DNA from 2 places in the Traorella sp. mt218 genome. Region 1 is predicted to be linked to the other one. Evidence: predicted binding sites of a transcription regulator. Region 1 holds the regulator's gene; the other holds the start of a gene.
What was found. Region 1 encodes HrcA, which represses chaperone genes, less so after heat shock. Its sites were predicted from a motif close to TTTTAGCACTNNNNNNNNNNNAGTGCTAAAA; they were not measured.
Positions count from the first base shown of each region.

Region 2: a site for HrcA is predicted at 5,913-5,943, ahead of htpG (molecular chaperone HtpG). Genes of this name have one in related genera too.

Region 1 is NZ_JBVAYM010000019.1:25,066-34,952, forward strand. It holds gene ACZYT3_RS09710 (GNAT family N-acetyltransferase) at 236-1,189, shown strand; gene ACZYT3_RS09715 (GNAT family N-acetyltransferase) at 1,198-2,316, shown strand; gene ACZYT3_RS09720 (flavin reductase family protein) at 2,362-2,934, opposite strand; gene ACZYT3_RS09725 (winged helix-turn-helix transcriptional regulator) at 3,046-3,378, shown strand; gene hrcA (heat-inducible transcriptional repressor HrcA) at 3,510-4,526, shown strand; gene grpE (nucleotide exchange factor GrpE) at 4,519-5,079, shown strand; gene dnaK (molecular chaperone DnaK) at 5,094-6,905, shown strand; gene dnaJ (molecular chaperone DnaJ) at 6,961-8,064, shown strand; gene ACZYT3_RS09750 (LysR family transcriptional regulator) at 8,200-9,093, shown strand; gene ACZYT3_RS09755 (aldo/keto reductase) at 9,455-9,887, shown strand, end outside.
Region 2 is NZ_JBVAYM010000011.1:9,895-19,781, forward strand. It holds gene ACZYT3_RS06860 (ABC transporter ATP-binding protein/permease) at 1-1,242, opposite strand, end outside; gene ACZYT3_RS06865 (hypothetical protein) at 1,403-1,765, shown strand; gene ACZYT3_RS06870 (branched-chain amino acid aminotransferase) at 1,843-2,904, shown strand; gene tpx (thiol peroxidase) at 2,912-3,409, opposite strand; gene ACZYT3_RS06880 (hypothetical protein) at 3,485-3,904, opposite strand; gene htpG (molecular chaperone HtpG) at 4,005-5,897, opposite strand; gene ACZYT3_RS06890 (lipoprotein) at 6,042-6,545, opposite strand; gene ACZYT3_RS06895 (isocitrate/isopropylmalate dehydrogenase family protein) at 6,652-7,653, opposite strand; gene ACZYT3_RS06900 (citrate synthase) at 7,650-8,972, opposite strand; gene ACZYT3_RS06905 (aconitate hydratase) at 9,073-9,887, shown strand, end outside.

The sequences.
Region 1 (9,887 bases):
AATTTCATTTTTGATTAATAAGAGAATGTAAGAGAAAAATAGTGATATATTATGATAATTTATATCATTATTTTTATAAGGACAGAAATGTCTTTAGAGCGTGTCTATAAGAAAGCTTCTTAAGTGGGTAATGAAGATAAGGAGTCACTTATTTGTATATGATCCAGATAACAAATCTTTGATTGTACGCTTTTCCATATAGTTTTATATTATTTACCTGTGATATAATATTTTCATGAAAAAAGTATATCTTATTGGCGGTACCATGGGTGTCGGTAAAACATCGGTATGTCAGTATTTAAAAAAGGAATTGTCGAATAGTGTTTTTCTTGATGGGGACTGGTGTTGGGACAGCTTTCCTTTTATTGTAAATGAAGAAACAAAGACCATGGTCATTGATAATATCGTATATCTATTAAATAATTTTATTCATTGTTCTGCTTATGAGCATATCATATTTTGTTGGGTCATGCATGAACAGCCGATCATTGATGCGATCGTTGAAAGATTAGATGTGTCACATTGTGATCTTTTTGTTTATTCATTGACAGCAGATGAAGAAACTTTAAAAGAGCGATTGAAAAAAGATATTGATGAGGGTAAAAGGAGTGCAGATGTGCTTGAAAGAAGTCTTGGAAGGCTTCCTTTATATGAAAAGCTTGATACGATAAAGATTGATACAAGTCATAAAACGATGGCGATGATCGCCGATGAGGTAATTCAAAATACAAATGATATAAAGCTGCGCCCATATCGTAAAGAAGACCTTGCTGTTCTTGCAAAGCTGTTTTATGAGTGTGTACATACGGTGAATGCAAAGGATTATACACAGAAGCAGCTGGATGCTTGGGCCGATGGCCAAATCGATGCGGAAAAGTGGCATCGCTCTTTGATGGAACATATCAGCTATGTGGCTGAAAAAGAAGGAGAAATCGTAGGGTTTGGCGATATCGATCCGGGTGGATATTTAGATCGCTTATATGTTCATAAGGATCATCAGCATCAAGGGATAGCAACTATGCTGTGTCAGCGTCTTGAATGTTCGGTGCATGTCCCTAAAATTGTTGTTCATGCCTCTATTACCGCAAGACCTTTTTTTGAGAAAAGAGGCTATCGTGTCAAAAAGGAACAGCAAGTTGAAAGAAAAGGGATCTTATTGACCAATTATGTCATGGAGAAAATCATTTAGGAGAAGTTATGGAAGTGTTGTATAGCGATAAAAATATGGTCGTTTGTATCAAGCCAGTAGGGCTTGATTCAGAAAAGCAGGTCGTAGAAATTCTTCAAGAGCAGCTGAAAGGAGAAATCTATCCGCTGCATCGCTTGGATATGAATGTGGGTGGGGTCATGGTGTATGCCCGTCATTCAAGAAGTGCGGCTTTATTTTCGAAAATGATTCAAGATCATGAAATGATCAAGGAATATGTGGCCATGGTTCATGGTGTCGTGCCTGAATGTGAAGTCTGGGAAGATTATCTTTTTAAAGATTCCCGGAAGAATAAAGTTTTTGCCGTGAAGAAGATGCGCAAAGGGGTAAAGCAGGCAAAACTGGAATATAAACGGTTAGGAATAGAAAATGATACCTCTCTTGTAAGAGTTCGTCTGCATACAGGAAGAAGTCATCAGATCCGCGTGCAGTTTGCAAGCCGAGGCTTTCCTCTTGTCGGCGATCATAAATATGGTTCAAAGGCCAAGGCTGTTTCACCTATGCTTTTCTCATGCCGGCTTTCTTTTCCTTACGAAGGAAAGACATATAGCTTTGAAGCTTATCCCATATGGGCACAAAAGATGATTCAGTTGGATATCCAAAGATTATCGAATCATTATGAAGTAAGAAGGCTTGAAAATGAAAATATCGATCAGATTTATGATCTATGTAAGGAGAATCCTTTATTTTATGAATATCATCCGCCCTTTGTCACCAAAGAAAGCATTGCAGATGATATAAAGGCATTGCCGCCGCATAAGGAATATAAGGATAAATATTATATCGGTTTTTTTGAAGGTGAACATTTAGTGGCATTCATGGATCTGATCTTGGATTATCCGAAGGCAAAGACGGCTTTTATTGGATTTTTCATGATGAATAAACATTATCAGGGAAAAGGAATCGGTACGCAGATCATTGAGGAAGCATTTGCTTATTTGATGGAAAAAGGGTTTGAAAGAGTCCGGTTAGCTTATGCGAAAGGTAATCCGCAGAGTGAAGCATTTTGGATAAAGAATGGTTTTATAAAAACAGGTTTGGAAATACCGAATGATTTTTCAAGTTATATCGTTATGGAAAAGGAGTTAGAGAAAAATATAAAAAAATAAAAGGCTGCAAGCCTCCTATTAATTCATTAGGTTTCTTTGCAGCCTTTATTTTTTCATGAATGGTACACCTGACTGCCAGGCCTGACCCACCTTTTCACCGATGGCGTAATATCCGCTTTGGAATTGATCAAATACGAAGGCATTGAGCTTTGCAGGATCTACCTTGCCTTTTTCATCTAATACTTTTTCGTCAGCTAATACATTGACGATTTCACCTAAAACTCGGAATCCATAAGCGGTGTGCTGACATTCAACGACCTTGCATTCAAGCGTCAATGGGAAATCAGTTACGATCGGAGCATCGACACGGCTGCTTTTTACAGCATTTAAACCGGATCTTTCAAATTTATCGGCCATCTTGTTACCTGTGGCAATGTCAAAGAAATCGGCTTCTTTCAGATGATCAATATCAGCAATGCTTAATGTAAAGGCATTGCGATTTTTAATGTTTTCTGCTGTCTTATGATCTTCATCAATATTTAAAGCGACCATATTCTCTGCACAGATACCACCCCATGCCATGTTCATGACGTTGACTTTATCATTTTCTGAATAAGTAGCAATCATCAATACCGGCATTGGAAATAAATAAGGTTTGACACCTAAATCTTTCAACATGTTTTTTTCCTCCTTTTGTCCTCTGGACAATGAACTATAATTTCATTATAATCAGAGTGGAAGGAAAGACAAGTACCTACTTTTTGGTTAGGTACTATCGTTAAGGTAAGTATGATCAAAAAATATATTGAAGATGCGAATTTTGAAGATACGGGATTTAGTTATACTTTATCTTTGATCAGTGGAAAATATAAGATGGTGATTTTATATTGTCTTATGGAATTTCAGCCGGTGCGTTTTAATGAATTGCAGCGGTATTTGAAAAAGATATCGGATAAGACATTGAGCCAGAATCTAAAAGAGCTGGAGAAAGATGGTCTGGTATGTCGAAAAGTTTATTCACAGATTCCTCCAAAGGTAGAATATTTTTTGAGTGAGAGGGGAAGATCGTTGATGAGCGTATTGGATGAGATGTGTGTATGGGGTGAAAATAACCGTGTATAATAAGAACGCGGTTTTTTTGTGAAGAAAAGATGAAAAATTTTTATTTTTTAGCACTAAAGGGTTGACAGTGCTAATCCATTGTGCTATTCTATTAGCAGCAAGAGATTTAGAGTGCTAGAAAGGAGTGGCTTATGGAACTTACTGAACGTCAAACTAAAGTGTTTAAGACCATTGTAGAAGAGTTCACTCGAACAGCTGAACCAGTGGGAAGTCACACGCTGATGAATTTACTGGACTTTCATGTTTCTTCGGCAACTCTTAGAAATGAAATGGCTGCTCTAGAGGAAATGGGCTTGCTTGAGAAAACACATACTTCCAGTGGACGTATACCGTCATCGAAGGGTTATCGTTATTATGTCGATCATCTGATGGTGAAACATATTGAACCAAAGATGATGAATGCTTTACAGACGATTTTTGATGCCCGTAATTCAAGCATGGAGGAAGTAGTTCGTCAAAGCTGTGATATTCTTTCGCAGATGACCAACCTGACATCTGTTGCCTTAGGGCCGGATGCAAGATATCAGTCGCTGCAGCATATCACATTGATACCATTGAATGAAAAAAGTGCGGTGGCGATTTTCGTTACCAATCACGGACATACTGAGAATAAGACTTTTCAATTCTCAGAGAGTGTCAGCATGAATGATCTGACGACCTGCTGTAATCTGTTGAATGAGAATTTGGTGGGTGTACCGTTGAATGAGGTGGTTGATCGGATGGTTGAACTTCAGCCTCTGCTGGCGGCAAAGGTACAGCGGCATGAAATGCTGTTTGAAGCTTTTGTCAATGCATTTGTGAAGTTTGCCAGTGATCAGGTTTATTTCAGTGGACAAAGCAATATGCTGTATCAGCCGGAATTTGCGGACATTGAAAAGTTAAAGAAAATGATGAGTATGCTTGAGGACAGTTCCCTATGGCGTCAGATAGCTGAGGAAAATACGGGTACTGTTGTTCGTATCGGAAAGGACAATGTCAAGCTTTTGGATACGGATGATGTAAGTGTAGTTGCCAGCAAATTCAAAATTCATGGTGATGAGGAAGGTCAGCTGATGATCGTAGGACCAACTCGTATGCCGTACAATGAGGTGGTGGCGCTGATGGAATATATCAGCAGACGAATCGAGGAGATGTTTAATGATGACTGATAAGAAAAAGAAAAAAGAAGAAAAAGAAAAAAATGAAAAGGAAGAAATCGTAGCTGAAGCTGTTGAGGAAAATGAAAAGAAGGAAAGTGAAACAGATAAGCTGAAGGAAGAAATCGAAAGGCTGAAAGCGGAATTGGCTGAAAGCAAAAATGCTTTCTATAAGGCTTATGCCGATACGGAGAATACCAAGAAACGACTTCAGAGCGAGTTTGAAAAGAGCAATAAATATAAGCTTCAGGATTTTGGAAAAGAAGTGCTTCCGATCATTGATAATCTTGAAAGAGCCCTTCAGGTCAACAGTGATTCTGAGGAGCTGAAAAACTATGCAAAGGGATTTGAGATGATCTATGCACAGCTTGTAGAAATTTTGCGGAAAGAAGGAATTGTTGAAATTGACTGCTTGAATAAGGAATTTGATGCGAATTACCAGCATGCGATCATGCAGGAAGCCAAGGAAGGCGTAAAGAGCGGTATCGTCATCGAAGTCCTTCAAAAAGGATATATGTTAAAGGATCGTATTTTACGTCCTGCGCTTGTTAAGGTTAGTGAATAAGGAGGAGAAAAGATATGTCAAAGATTATTGGAATTGATTTAGGTACAACAAACTCATGTGTTGCTGTCATGGATGGCAGTGACTGCAAGGTTATCACAAACCCTGAAGGAAACCGTACGACACCATCAGTCGTAGCGTTTAAGAATGGTGAAAGAATCGTTGGTGATGCAGCTAAGCGTCAGGTCGTAACGAATAAAAATACAGTTTCATCTATCAAACGTTTGATGGGAACAAATCAGAAAGTAACATTGGAAGGAAAAGAATATACACCACAGGAAATCAGTGCGATGATCCTTCAGTATCTGAAGTCATATGCTGAAAGTTATTTGGGTGAGCCGGTAACAAAGGCTGTTATTACCGTTCCTGCTTACTTCAACGATGCTCAGCGTCAGGCAACAAAGGATGCCGGTAAGATTGCCGGTTTGGAAGTAGAACGTATCATCAACGAACCGACAGCAGCTGCTTTGGCTTATGGTCTGGATAAGAGCAGTGATCGTGAGCAGAAGGTTTTGGTTTATGACTTAGGTGGAGGAACATTCGATGTTTCTATCCTTGAATTAGCCGATGGTACATTTGAAGTATTGTCAACTTCAGGTGATACACACTTAGGTGGCGATGACTTCGATAACATCATCGTTAACTGGATGATTGATACCTTCAAGAAGGAAAACGGCATTGATTTGTCAAGCGATAAGATGGCTATGCAGCGTTTGAAGGAAGCTGCTGAAAAAGCTAAGAAGGATTTGAGCGGTACTGTTCAGACTCAGATTTCACTGCCATTCATCTCTGCCGGTGCTAATGGACCATTGCACTTTGAAGCTACATTGACACGTGCTAAATTTGATGAAATGACGAAGTCATTAGTTGAACGTACGATCACTCCGGTACGTAATGCCTTGAAGGATGCCGGATTAACAAAGAACGATATTCATCAGGTATTGTTAGTTGGTGGATCAACACGTATTCCGGCTGTACAGGAAGCTGTTAAGAACGAATTAGGCAAAGAACCTAATAAGTCTGTGAACCCGGATGAAGCTGTTGCCGTAGGTGCTGCTATTCAGGGTGGTGTCATCTCCGGTGATGTAAAAGATGTCTTATTGCTGGATGTTACGCCATTGTCATTAGGTATTGAAACAATGGGTGGTGTCATGACTGTCTTGATTCCACGTAATACGACTATTCCTACAAGTAAATCACAGATCTTCTCAACGGCTGCTGATAACCAGCCTGCAGTAGATATCCATGTATTACAGGGTGAAAGACCAATGGCTGCTGATAACAAGACATTAGGTTTATTCAAACTGGATGGAATCGCTCCTGCAAGAAGAGGTATCCCACAGATCGAAGTTACTTTCGATATTGATGTCAACGGTATCGTACACGTATCTGCTTTGGATAAGGGTACGAACAAGAAACAGTCAATTACGATTTCAAACTCTTCAGGATTGAGTGAAGAAGAGATCGACCGAATGGTAAAAGAAGCTGAAGAACACAAGAATGAAGATGAAAAACGTCGTGAAGAAGCTGAATTGAGAAATAAGGCTGAATCGTTCATCAATCAGATTGATTCTACATTGGCAGATGCCGGTGATAAGATCGATGCTAAACAGAAGGAAGAAACTCAAAGACTTCGTGATGAATTGCAGAAGGCTTTGGATGAAAACGATATGGAAGCTGTTAAGACGAAGTTGGATGCTTTGGAAAAAGCAGCGCAGATGGCCGCTGAACAGATGTATCAGCAGCAGGATGCCGGCAATAATGCCCAGCAGTCTTCAAATAACAATGACGACAATGTCGTAGATGCAGATTTCACTGAAAAGAATTAATATTGAAAAGAAATTCTAGCTATGCTAGAATTTCACTGCTGAAAGGTGGGAAAGTATGGCAAAAAGAGATTATTATGAGGTTCTGGGGCTTCAAAAAGGAGCAACAGACGCAGAAATAAAGAAAGCTTATCGTCAAATGGCGAAAAAATATCATCCCGATGTGAATAAAGCAGCAGATGCAGAAGAAAAGTTCAAGGAAATCAATGAAGCTTATGAAGTATTGAGCGATCCTCAGAAGAAAGCCAATTATGATCAGTTTGGTCATGCCGGCATGGATGGAGCCTTCGGACAAGGAGGAGGCTTCACCGGAGGATTCAGTGATTTTGGTGATATCAACGATATTTTCGGTTCATTCTTTGGAGGAACAACGCACCGTCGTTCATCTAATGGACCTAGAAAAGGGAATGACCGCTTTATGCAGATGCGTATTGACTTCATGGAAGCCATTTTTGGAAAAACAGAGGAAATTACGATTGAAGTTGATGAGCAATGCAGTGAATGCTTAGGAAGCGGTGCAAGAAGCAAGAGCGATATCCAAAGCTGTTCCAGATGTAATGGAACAGGACAGGTACAGTCACAGAATCGTACGCCATTTGGTGTATTTATGTCAACGAGTGTTTGTCCTGAATGTAATGGCAGTGGAAAGAAGATTCTGCATAAATGTCCGAAATGTCATGGACGCGGCTATGAGCATAAACGTGTAAAGCTGGAAATCAAGATTCCTGCCGGTATTCAGTCGGGTCAGCAGATCCGAGTTGCCGGTAAGGGTGAAAGAGGTATCAATGGCGGACCTAATGGCGATTTGTATATCGAAATATTAGTAAACCGTCATCCGAATTTTGTCCGTGACGGTAATGATATTCGTATCAGTGTGCCGGTCAGCGCGGTTGATGCGACATTGGGCTGCAAGGTCGATGTACCGACGGTCTATGGAGATGTGGAATTGACGATTCCTGCAGGTACACAGCATGGTACTCAATTCAGATTGCGTGGCAAGGGTGTAAAAGGCCCTCGTGCTCAAGGAGATCAGTATGTGGAAGTACGTATTGAGATTCCGACAAAGCTTTCAAGAGAAGAGCATAAGTTATATGAAAAGCTGCGTGATATCAAGGGAAGAGAGTCTGCTTTCGATAAGTTCAAAAAATCATTCAAGAATTAACGTCTGAGTTTCAGGCGTTTTTTTCTTTAATTTTGAAATAATTAAGAAAATAATTTTTATCTGAGTGCTTATGTTTAGAAGAATTTGCTGATCATGTATGAATATATTATACTATTAGTAAAGGAGATGATCAGAATGGAGCTTCGCACATTACGCTATTTTTTAGCTGTGGCACAGGAAGAGAATATAACGAAGGCAGCAGCTATTCTGCATGTGACCCAGCCAACGTTGAGTCGTCAGATGATGGATTTGGAAAAAGAATTAGGTACTACCTTGATGTTTCGGGGAAGAAACGGGCTGACCTTGACGGATGATGGTATTTATTTTCGACAACGTGCTGAAGAAATTGTTGAGCTGGCTGATCGTTTGGAACAGGTATTTGTGGAACGGAATACAGAGGTCAGCGGAGTCATTTCTCTTGGTGCTACCGAGTCTATCGGAAGTCGGCTTTTCGCAAAACTTATTAAGCAGTTTTCAGAGAAATATCCACTTGTGCAATTTCATTTGTATAATGAGATGGCAGATTACATAAAAGATCATATAGATAAAGGCCTGATCGATGTCGGACTGTTGTTGGAGCCGATTGATACTTCGAAGTATGACTTTGTCCGCCTTTCTCAAAAAGAAACATGGGGCGTGCTTATGCGTGACGATCACCCTTTAGCTGAGAGAACATCTATTACACCGAGTGAAATAGCAGAATATCCGTTGATCCTTCCTTTGCGTGAAAGGGTGCGCACAGAGATTCTGAATTGGCTCAAACATGAAGAAAAGGATTTGAATATACCGTTAAGTTATACGCTTCTTTCCAATGCGGTGCTACTTGTGGAAGAGGGATTGGGATGTGCCTTTTGTCTGGACGGAGCACTGGCGATCCATAACAGTTCCCACCTGCATTTTATTCCGATTTATCCACAACATACTACTCGCAGTGTTTTGGTTTGGAAGAAAAATCGTTTGTTCTCTCCTGCAACTTCCTTGTTTATTCAAGAAATTAATATGCTTAGAGCTAAAATGGAAGAAGCATGATCATTATAAAGGACTTTCAAGGCCTGATGGCTTGGAGGTCTTTTTTATATCCATACAAAAAAAGCATTGAAAATAATAAACAATAGGTATTAGACATTAAAACAGGAGCATTTTATAATAAAAAACGGAAAAAAAGTAATCATGAGCGATAAATCGTAATAAATGTGAATGGTATGCGGATGTAAAATGTAAAAAAATTTTTAGCAATCGCTCTGATTCTTTTCTTGCAGCGGACTGCTATTTTGCTTTAGCTGGGATTGTTTAGATATCGCTGCAAGGATATTTCCAATCAGGTAAGCATCTGATAAGAATTGTAGAAAGTGAATTACATGAATGTTTAAAAAGAAATAGGAGGAAAAATATGGAATTGAAACAATTACCTAAGATTGCACTGGGTGCATGGGCATGGGGCAATGATGGGACTTTTGGCTCTGACCTGTCTGCTGCTGATCTGAAACCTGTATTTGATGCAGCAATGAATGCTTCTTTGAACCTATGGGATACTGCTTTTGCTTATGGCATGGGAGCTTCTGAAAAGGTGCTGGGTGGATTTTTAAAAAACTATCCTCGTGACAGTTATCTCATCTCAGATAAGTTTACGCCTCAGTGTGCTGATCCCAACGCAGCAAATGCTGTCATTGACATGTTTGAGAATAGTGCCAAACTTCTTGGTGTAGATACCATGGATATTTATTGGATTCACAATCCAATAGGGGCCCCTCAATGGATTCGTAAGCTAATTCCTTTGGCCAAGGCTAATAAAATCGGACGTATCGGTCTTTCCAATCATAACT
Region 2 (9,887 bases), on a different contig from region 1:
ATTGCTTGAAAGATAAGTTATTTTCTTCATCCATGCCTTTCTTGAAAAATGAGCCAGATCCTCATCTCCTACCAGAATTCGGCCATGATCGATCTTCATCTCTTTCATCAGCAAAGATGAGATCGTACTCTTTCCACAGCCGCTTTCACCAACGATGCTTGTCATCTGATGTGGCTTAATTTCCATAACGATGTCATTTAAGACATTTTGGTCTTTTTCATAAGCAAAGCTGACATGATCCAGACAAATGCTCTGATCAGCCTTGATATCACTGATCGTACCATCTTCTTCTACCTCTTCATCTAAGAAGCAAAATAATCGGTCACTTGCTGCTATTCCATTCATTGCGACATGAAACAATGAGCCCAGCGTACGCATCGGAATGAAAAAATCAGCTGACAATAAGATGATCAGGATACATTCAGCGATGGAAACAGCTCCACTTTGATATTCAAACAAAGCAACCATCATGCCGATACCAGCGCCACCATAAGCAATCAGATCCATGATCGTAATTGAATTAAGCTGCATCGTTAATACCTTCATCGTTACCTTACGAAATTTCTCTGCCTCTTCATTCATCTTTTCATGTTTATAACCATCCGCCTGATATATTTTAAGCGTGGTCAATCCCTCAAGATTTTCTAAAAAGCTATCTCCCAGCGTCGTATATTGACCCCAATATTTACTTAACAGCCGCTTAGCTAACTTGCTGACAAGAATGATCGTAATCGGAATCAACGGCACACAGATAAAAAGGATCAGAGCAACCTTAAAATTCACAAAAGCTAAGACAGCAAATAAAGTCAAAGGTGCCAATATGCTGTACATAAATTGTGAAAGATAGGAACCATAGTAAATTTCTAACTGATCGATACCCTCCACACACATCTGCACGAGCGTTGACGTGGCAATTCTTTGATGATAGCCGCTGCCTATCTCATTCAGCTTTGTTAAGATCTTTTCACGGAGGATCTTTTTAACCTCCTTGGACGCATCATAGCCATACATCACACTTTTCTTAGAAAGCATAAAACGCAGCGCAACGATCACGATCACACCTGTAAGATAAAGCATCATCTGATTCATCACCAGCGCATTCCTAAGCAGGCCTTCCAGTGTCATTGCAATCAGCATCATCATGATGATATTCAAAATCAGCATGATCCATTGCATCAGCACATTTTTGTAAATAAAGACAAGAGAACCTTTCATTTCCCGTATCAGTCGCTTATTGATCATAGTACCTCCTTGTTAGCCGAATATAACATATAAAGCAAAAAAAATATACTTTTGTTAGTATTGTCTAACATAGTATAAAGGAGTTTTAAATGTTTGTCAAGGCTAACTGAAGAACCAAAGACAAAGACATACATAGTATAAAGCGAAAGGAAGAGTACAAATGGAAAAAGTTTATATGGAAGCACCGAAGCAAGCACGCATGTGGAAACCTGAGGATATTTCACCTTATGATTTTAAGGATGATCTGCCTGTTAATTCTTCTTATGTCATGGATGATGAGAATGATGATGAATTTGATATGGATGCCCTTCTTGACGAAATGAACAGCATGGATGATGAAATGAATTTTGAAGATGATGAAAGTCGTGATATGTATGAGAATGGTAATATTGATTGGCGCTGCAATGAAGATATGAGTCAAAGAAATTGTAAGAATCTTTCTATGGAAAGAAAAACGATCGTAGAGGAAGAAAATCCAAAAAGAGTTACGACTACTTGGATGAGAGTAACAAAGCAATATTGACAAGCATCTGTTATTTTTCTATAATGTTATCAGCAAAGGCGCTACAAAGGAAGTAGTGTCTTTTTTTTGGAGGAACTATGGAAATCAGATTTGAGAAAAGAGCAGTTTTAAAAGAAAAACCCGATTTTGAGCATTTAGGCTTTGGGAAGTATTTTACGGATTATATGTTTGTCATGAATTATGATGATCATCACTGGCATGATGCCCGCATCATTCCATATGCACCCATTCACATGGATCCGGCCAGCATGGTTCTTCATTATGCACAGGAAACCTTTGAGGGATTAAAAGCTTATAAAACAAGTCAAGGTGAGATCCTGCTATTCCGTCCGGAAATGAATGCACGCCGCATGATGAATTCTAATCAAAGATTATGTATGCCTCTTATTCCGGAAAAAGATTTTGTGGAAGCAATAGAAGCCCTTGTAAGAATAGAAAAAGACTGGATACCTTCAAAAAAAGGCACCAGCCTGTATATTCGTCCATTTATGTTTGCCTCTGAGGCCGGAGTAGGCGTTCATGCCTCTGAAAGCTATCAGTTTGTCATTATCGCTTCACCATCTGCTTCTTATTATAAAAACGGTCTGGAACCGGTGAAGATCTATGTCGAAGATGAATATGTCAGAGCAGTCATCGGAGGTACCGGGAATGTGAAATGCGGAGGTAATTATGCTTCCAGCATCATTGCCCAAAGCAAAGCCAAAAAGCTGGGTTACGATCAGGTATTATGGCTGGATGGCATCGAAAGAAAATATGTCGAAGAAGTAGGAACGATGAATGTGATGTTTGTCATTGATGGCAGTGTTTATACCGCTCCTCTTACAGGATCCATCCTTCCGGGTGTGACCCGTGATTCTATCCTTCATATTCTAAAAGACCAGCATATCGAAGTCAAAGAAGAAAAGCTGGATATCGATTTCTTAATGGAGGCTGCTCAGGAAGGCCGCCTCAGCGAGGCATTTGGCTGTGGTACAGCTGCCCTGATCACACCGATCGGTGAATTGCTTTATAAAGATCAAAATGTCATCATCAATGATCACAAAATCGGTCAAATCACCCATCTTCTTTATGACACGCTCTCATCTATTCAGTGGGGAGAAGCTGAAGATATTTATGGTTGGACAAGAAGAGTCAAATAAAAAGTGCCTAGGCACTTTTTTTCAATGATTGTAATTGATTCATGACCTTTTCATAATCAGGTTCATTGGAAACATCTTCAACAATTTCTAAATAGCGAACGATATTATTTTCATCAACAAGCAACACGCTTCTTGAAAACAAACCGATTTCCGGCATGATCAATCCGCTTACATCCGCAAAATCATGATATCTGAAATCACTTGCGGCAATGATATTTTCAGCAGCATGACTCTGGCACCAGCGATCCAATGCAAAAGGCAGATCCATGGATACAGAAAGGAAGGTAATTTCCTCATCCTTTAATAAATCAATAAAATGTGCCAATTCACGTGAACATACCGAAGTATCGACGCTCGGTACAGTAAGAATGATCTTGATTCCTTTTAGATCATTGCTTTTAATTTCATTCATATTTGAATCTACAACGATAAATTCACCCAAATGATCCTTTTCCTTTATATTCTCACTAAGCGGTGTATATTCACCTTTAAATTTTACTTTCATAACAGTAACCTCTTTTCTATATCTTAACTATATACCATTTAGTGAAAAATACCCATTCATATGCCCATACTGTCTTTATTTTAAATTCTTTAATGTTTCACAGATTTTATCCATTCCCTCTTTCTGATTTTTTACTTTTGTCGTGAAATGATTATTCACTAATGATATTTTCAGTTTGATATTCTTTCCCTTTATTTTTATAATACGCTGTGATGGGATGATTCCACGTTTGATTGAAACACTCTCGATCTCTTCAAATGGCAGACATACTTTATCTTTGATCCTATCAATATTTAATGTCCCGACGATTGCTATGACCAGATAATGTTCACTTACCCCAAGATAACAGTAGGTATTGCTGAAAGCTCCAAGCGTCAACACTTCTGCCGTTTCTGCCAATATCGTTCCCCATGCCTTACCACGATAAGTTTCTTCTTTAGGTCGGATTTCTTCTAACATCCGATCCATATCTGTGTCATTCATCATCAATGCCATGTTTTCATCACTTTCTATCGTTCTTATATACAATCACAAAACAGTAAAATCAACATAAATAAAAGAGTAAGCACATCAGTCTATGCTTACTCTTAGATTTTTATTTACTTGCTTCAACCATCAGTTCACAGACAGCATTTGAGAAGGCAATCGGATCTTCCAGATCAAAGCCTTCGATCAACAATGCCTGATCATAAAGCAGATCTGCATATTTTGAAATCTTATCCTTATCTTTCGCATACACATTCTGCAATGCTTTAAAGATCTCATGGTTTGGATTGATTTCTAAAATACGGACGGCCTTCATACCATAAGGATTACCATCCGGCATCTGTGACAATACCTTTTCCATCTCAAAGCTAAGTCCCTCATCAGCACTTAAGCATACAGGATGGCTCTTCAAACGGGTTGACAGCTTCACATCGCTGACCTTATCTTTCAGGCTTTCTTTCAAAGCTTCCAATAAATCCTTATTTTCTTCCTGCTTCTCTTCTACCTGTTTCTTTTCTTCTTCACTTTCAAGATTCAAATCACCCTGTGTGATATTCTTGAACTTCTTAGAATCATATTCCTGAAGTACCTGCAAAGCAAATTCATCAACATTATCCGTCAAGTATAAGATCTCATAACCTTTATCCTTTACAAGCTCAGCTGCCGGCAATTGATCGATCTTATTGACATCATCACCACTTGCAAAGTAGATGACATCCTGTCCTTCCTTCATTCTTTCTACATATTCTTTCAAAGTGACAAGCTTCTTTTCCTTACTGGATGTAAACAGCAATAAGTCTACAAGCATATCCTTGTGGGCACCAAAATCATTGTAGACACCATACTTTAACTGTAAACCAAAGTTGGCCCAGAACTTTTCATATTCCTCACGTTCATTCGCCAGCATCTTCTTCAATTCAGACTGGATCTTCTTTTCGATACGATTAGCCATGACTTTAAGCTGACGGTCATGTTGAAGCATTTCACGTGAAATATTCAGGCTCAGATCCTGAGAATCAACCAGACCTCTGACAAAGCGGAAATGTTCCGGAATCAGATCGCTCGCTTTATCCATGATGAATACACCGCTGGAATACAGCTGTAAACCTTTTTCATAATCCTGCGAATAATAGTTATAAGGTGCATGACTTGGAATGAATAAAAGCGCATCAAAGGTAACAGCACCTTCTACATGTGTATGAATGACCTTTTGAGGATCGGCATAATCATTGAATTTACTCTTATAAAATTCATTATATTCCTCATCCTTGATTTCTGATTTCTTTCTCTTCCATAAAGGAACCATTGAATTTAAGGTCTTTTCTTCTACGACTAACTGTTTGTCATCGCCTTCACCCTCATATCTGGATACCATCATCGTGATCGGATAACGGATATAATCCGAATACTTCTTCACTAGGGTTTCAATCTTAAACTGTTTCGCAAAATCAGAATAATTTTCTTCCTTTGTATCATCCTTCAAGAATAATGTAATCGTTGTACCGCGATCCGCCTTATCACACTCTTCGATACGATAGCCGCTGCTGCCATCACTGATCCAGCGATAAGCCTTCTCTTCATTGTATTTTTTACTTTCTACGACAACTTCTTTTGCGACCATGAACGCTGCATAGAAGCCGACACCGAATTGTCCGATGATATCAACATCATCTTTCTTATTTTCATCAAGCTCCTGTTTAAATGCCAGTGAACCGCTCTTAGCAATCGTACCAAGATTTTCTTCCAGCTCGCTTTCATTCATACCGATACCATTATCACTGATCATGATCGTTTTATTTTGTTCATCCGTACTGATTTTAATCTTTAAGTTTTCTCTGTCAATTCCTTCTTCATTGAAAGAAAGATAATTGAGTTTGTCAAGGGCATCACTCGCATTAGAAATCAACTCTCTTAAAAAAATCTCCTTATGTGTATAAATTGAATTGATCATCAAATCAAGCAATCTTTTAGATTCAGCTTTAAATTGTTTATTGCGACTCATAATTACCTCATCCTCCTTTAGCACTCTAAACATTCTAGTGCTAATAGTATTATACTCCACTTTTTTAAATATGCAAGCACTTTTATGCTAAGAGTGCTAATTTTTTTAATTTTAATAATTTTTCATAAAAAAAGAAGAAGAGGATTACTCTTCTTCAGGAGCAAATGTTGCAACCAGACTATCAGTTAATGTATTGATTGCTTCTTCTGAAGCATCATCTAATGTATAGTTAACAAATTTATCTTTTGTCTGAATGACCACAACATCTTCAAATACTGCAAAGCGTGCATAATTTGGAGCTGAAACGGCATTTAAATCAACAATGAACAATGGTGTTCCATAAACTTTTTTCTGATCGTCAGCTTCTTTAAGATCCAAAGATGAGATCGTATCTGCAACTTCCTTCTTAGCATCAGCAGTATCTGCATCAAATTCCCCTTCTGCCAAAGTAACTGAAGTATCTTCCGGATCATTTACATAAAATTTTACAGTTTCAGTTGATTCCAGTTCCTTCGCAAATGTTGCGGCATCTAAGGTCGTAATAGCTGCTGATTGATCTTCTTTTGATGAATTTCCATTTTCTGCCGGAGCATTGCTACAACCAGCAACAACCAAAAGCAATGCTAAAGCTGATAAAAATTTTTTCATTCTGTATCTCCTCCTGTGTTATCCACACGGATACAATTCTATAACTTTTACATTCGAAAAGCAATTATTTTCAAACAATTATTCTACAATTTGTTAATTTTTTCATTTATATATAAAGCTTTTCAATAATTGCTTCCGTAAATTCACTTGTTGATGCATGACCACCGCAATCCTGAGTCCGTATCTTTCCTTCTTCAAGTACTTGATTGATCGCATTTCGAATCATCTGCGCCTTCTCTTCTTCTCCTAAATATTCCAGCATCATGCAGGCACTTAAAAGCAAGGCTGTCGGATTGGCCTTATTTTGTCCGGCAATATCCGGAGCACTTCCGTGAACCGCTTCAAACATCGCCACATCTTTTCCGATATTGGCACTTGGCAAAAACCCTAAGCCGCCGATCAGACCGCTTGCCAGATCGCTTAATATATCACCGTATAAATTCGGCATGACCATGACATCAAATTTTTCAGGATGCATGACCATCTGCATACAGGCATTGTCTACGATATAAGCATCTGCCTCAATCGACGGATATTCTTTGCTGATTTCATGAAAAACCGATAAAAACAAACCATCGCTCATCTTTAAAATATTGGCCTTATGAATACAGCTGACTTTTTTACGTTTATGTTCAAGCGCATAATCAAAAGCTGCCCGAATGATCCTTTCAGAACATCTGCGAGTAATGATCTTGGTTGCATAAACCGTATTTTCATCAATTTTCTCTTCTTTACCGACATATAAATCCTCTGTATTTTCTCTAAAGATCACCATATCTACATGATCAAAAGGACTTTTGACATTTGGAAGATTTTTAGCCGGACGGATATTGGCATAAAGATCATATCTTTCACGAAGCTGAACGTTACAGCTGCGAAATCCTTTACCGACAGGTGTCGTGATCGGTGCTTTCAAAATGACCTTATTCCGTTCTATGGAATCAAAGGCTGCTTGTGGTATCAAAGCACCATGCGCATAATATTCTGCTTCTCCTACATTAAATTCTTCAAATTCAACTGCTGCCTGACTCGCTTCAATGACCCGTTTGACCTGGGCACAAATTTCAGGACCAATGCCATCCCCTTTAAACAATGTTACTTTTTTCATCTTTCTACCTCTTTTATCTTTCCTACGTATTTTGTTGCCGGACGTACGATCTTATTACAGTAGCACTTGTCTTCAATGTTATGCGCCAGCCATCCGACCATTCTGGCACATACAAACAGCGGAGCAGCTAATTCAAATGGAATATTCAACATTTCATAGACAAGACCACTGTAAAAATCAATATTGCTGGAAACATGCTTATGCTTCTTTTCCCATAAGACTTCTTTGGCACACTTTTCAAAGCGCTGATAGAAAGCAAATTCCTTCTCCATCCCTTTTTCCTTGGCCAATACCGCGGCTTTTTCCTGTAAAATACAGCTTCTTGGATCAGAAAGCGTATAGACGGCATGTCCCATGCCATATACCAATCCTTTACCATCGTAAAATTCTTTATCGACGATTCGTTGTATGAGTCTTTTGATTACGGACTCATCTTCACAATAACCGATTTCTTCAATGACGGCCTTCATCATCTTAATAACTGCCTGATTTGCCCCGCCATGTCTTGGACCTTTCAAGGCACCCACGCTGCCTGCCATTGATGAGTATAGATCGGTTCCTGTTGAAGAGATGACGACATTGGTAAAGGTCGAGTTATTACCGCCGCCATGATCCGCATGGAGCACCAACATGCTGTCCAACACTTCTGCTTCAGTATGCGTATATTTGCCATCACTTCGAGTAAGCCGCAATATCGTTTCGGAGATGCTTTCATCAGGCAGGACACGATGGATGATCAATGACTGATCATCAAAATTATGAATCTTTGTCTGATATGAATATGCAATGATGCTTGGCATTTTTGCCATAAGGCTTAAACCTTGCATCAATGTATTATAAGGAGAGATATCATCGGCTTTCTCATCATATGCATAAAGCATCAAAATGGCCTGCTGTATCTTATTCATCAGATTTTTTCCCGGCATCCTTAAGATATTTAATTCTAAGAAATCTCGCGGCAATGCGGTATTCTGCCGATAATAATCTAAAAAAAGGTTCATTTCTTCATCACTTGGAAGATGTCCGAACAGAAGTAAAAAGGAACATTGTTCAAAACCGCGATGATGATAGAAATCAAAGATTCTCATCAAATCACGGATTTCATAACCGCGATAATAAAGCCTTCCTTCACATTCGATCTTTTCATTACCGATTCTTTCATAACCGACTACATCAGCAATCTGTGTCAGGCCTACCAAAACACCTGTGTGATCTTCATTTCGCAGACCTTTTTTGACATTATAAAGCGAATATATTTCATTGTCGATTCTGTTTTCTTCAATTGCCTCTTCTAATATCTTTTTTAAAGTATTTTCCATTTCATCACCTGTTTCATTAATGTTTCAATTATTTTCATTATATTACATTTAATGTCTTGTTTCAATGAAAACTGTGTTATAATCATGGAGAGGTGATAGGATGAACACAGTCAGTGAAAAAATACTTGCACAGCATTTAATCAGTGGTGAAATGCGTGCTGGAGAACCGATTAAAATAAAAATCGATCAGACATTAACACAGGATGCGACAGGAACGATGGCTTATCTGCAGCTGGAAAGCATTGGGATCGATCGCGTAAAAACGGAATTGTCTGTCAGCTATATCGATCACAACACGCTTCAAAACGGTTTTGAAAATGCCGATGATCATGCTTATTTACAAAGTGTTGCCGATCGTTATGGCATCGTCTTTTCAAAAGCAGGAAACGGTATCTGTCATCAGGTACATCTAGAACGTTTTGCCATTCCCGCTAAAACATTGTTAGGCAGTGATTCCCATACGCCGACAGCAGGAGGAATGGGAATGCTGGCAATGGGAGCCGGAGGCTTGGATGTCGCGGCAGCTATGGCAGGACGTCCTTTTCAGATCGTCATGCCGAAAATCGTAAAGATGGAGCTGAAGGGAAGGCTTCAAAAAGGCGTTGCTGCCAAAGATATCATTTTGAAGGTGCTTTCAATGCTGAGTGTTAAAGGCGGAGTAGGAAAGATCATTGAATATACCGGTGAAGGTGTTTCGACACTCAGCATTCCACAGCGGGCAACGATCACGAATATGGGTGCTGAATTAGGTGCGACCAGCTCGATCTTTCCAAGTGATGAAAAAACGTATGAATTTTTGAAGAAACAGCACCGTGAAAAAGATTTTGTGGAAATAAAGGCGGATGAGAATGCTACCTATGATGAAGAATATGTCATTGATCTCAATGAGCTTGAACCACTTATAGCACTGCCACA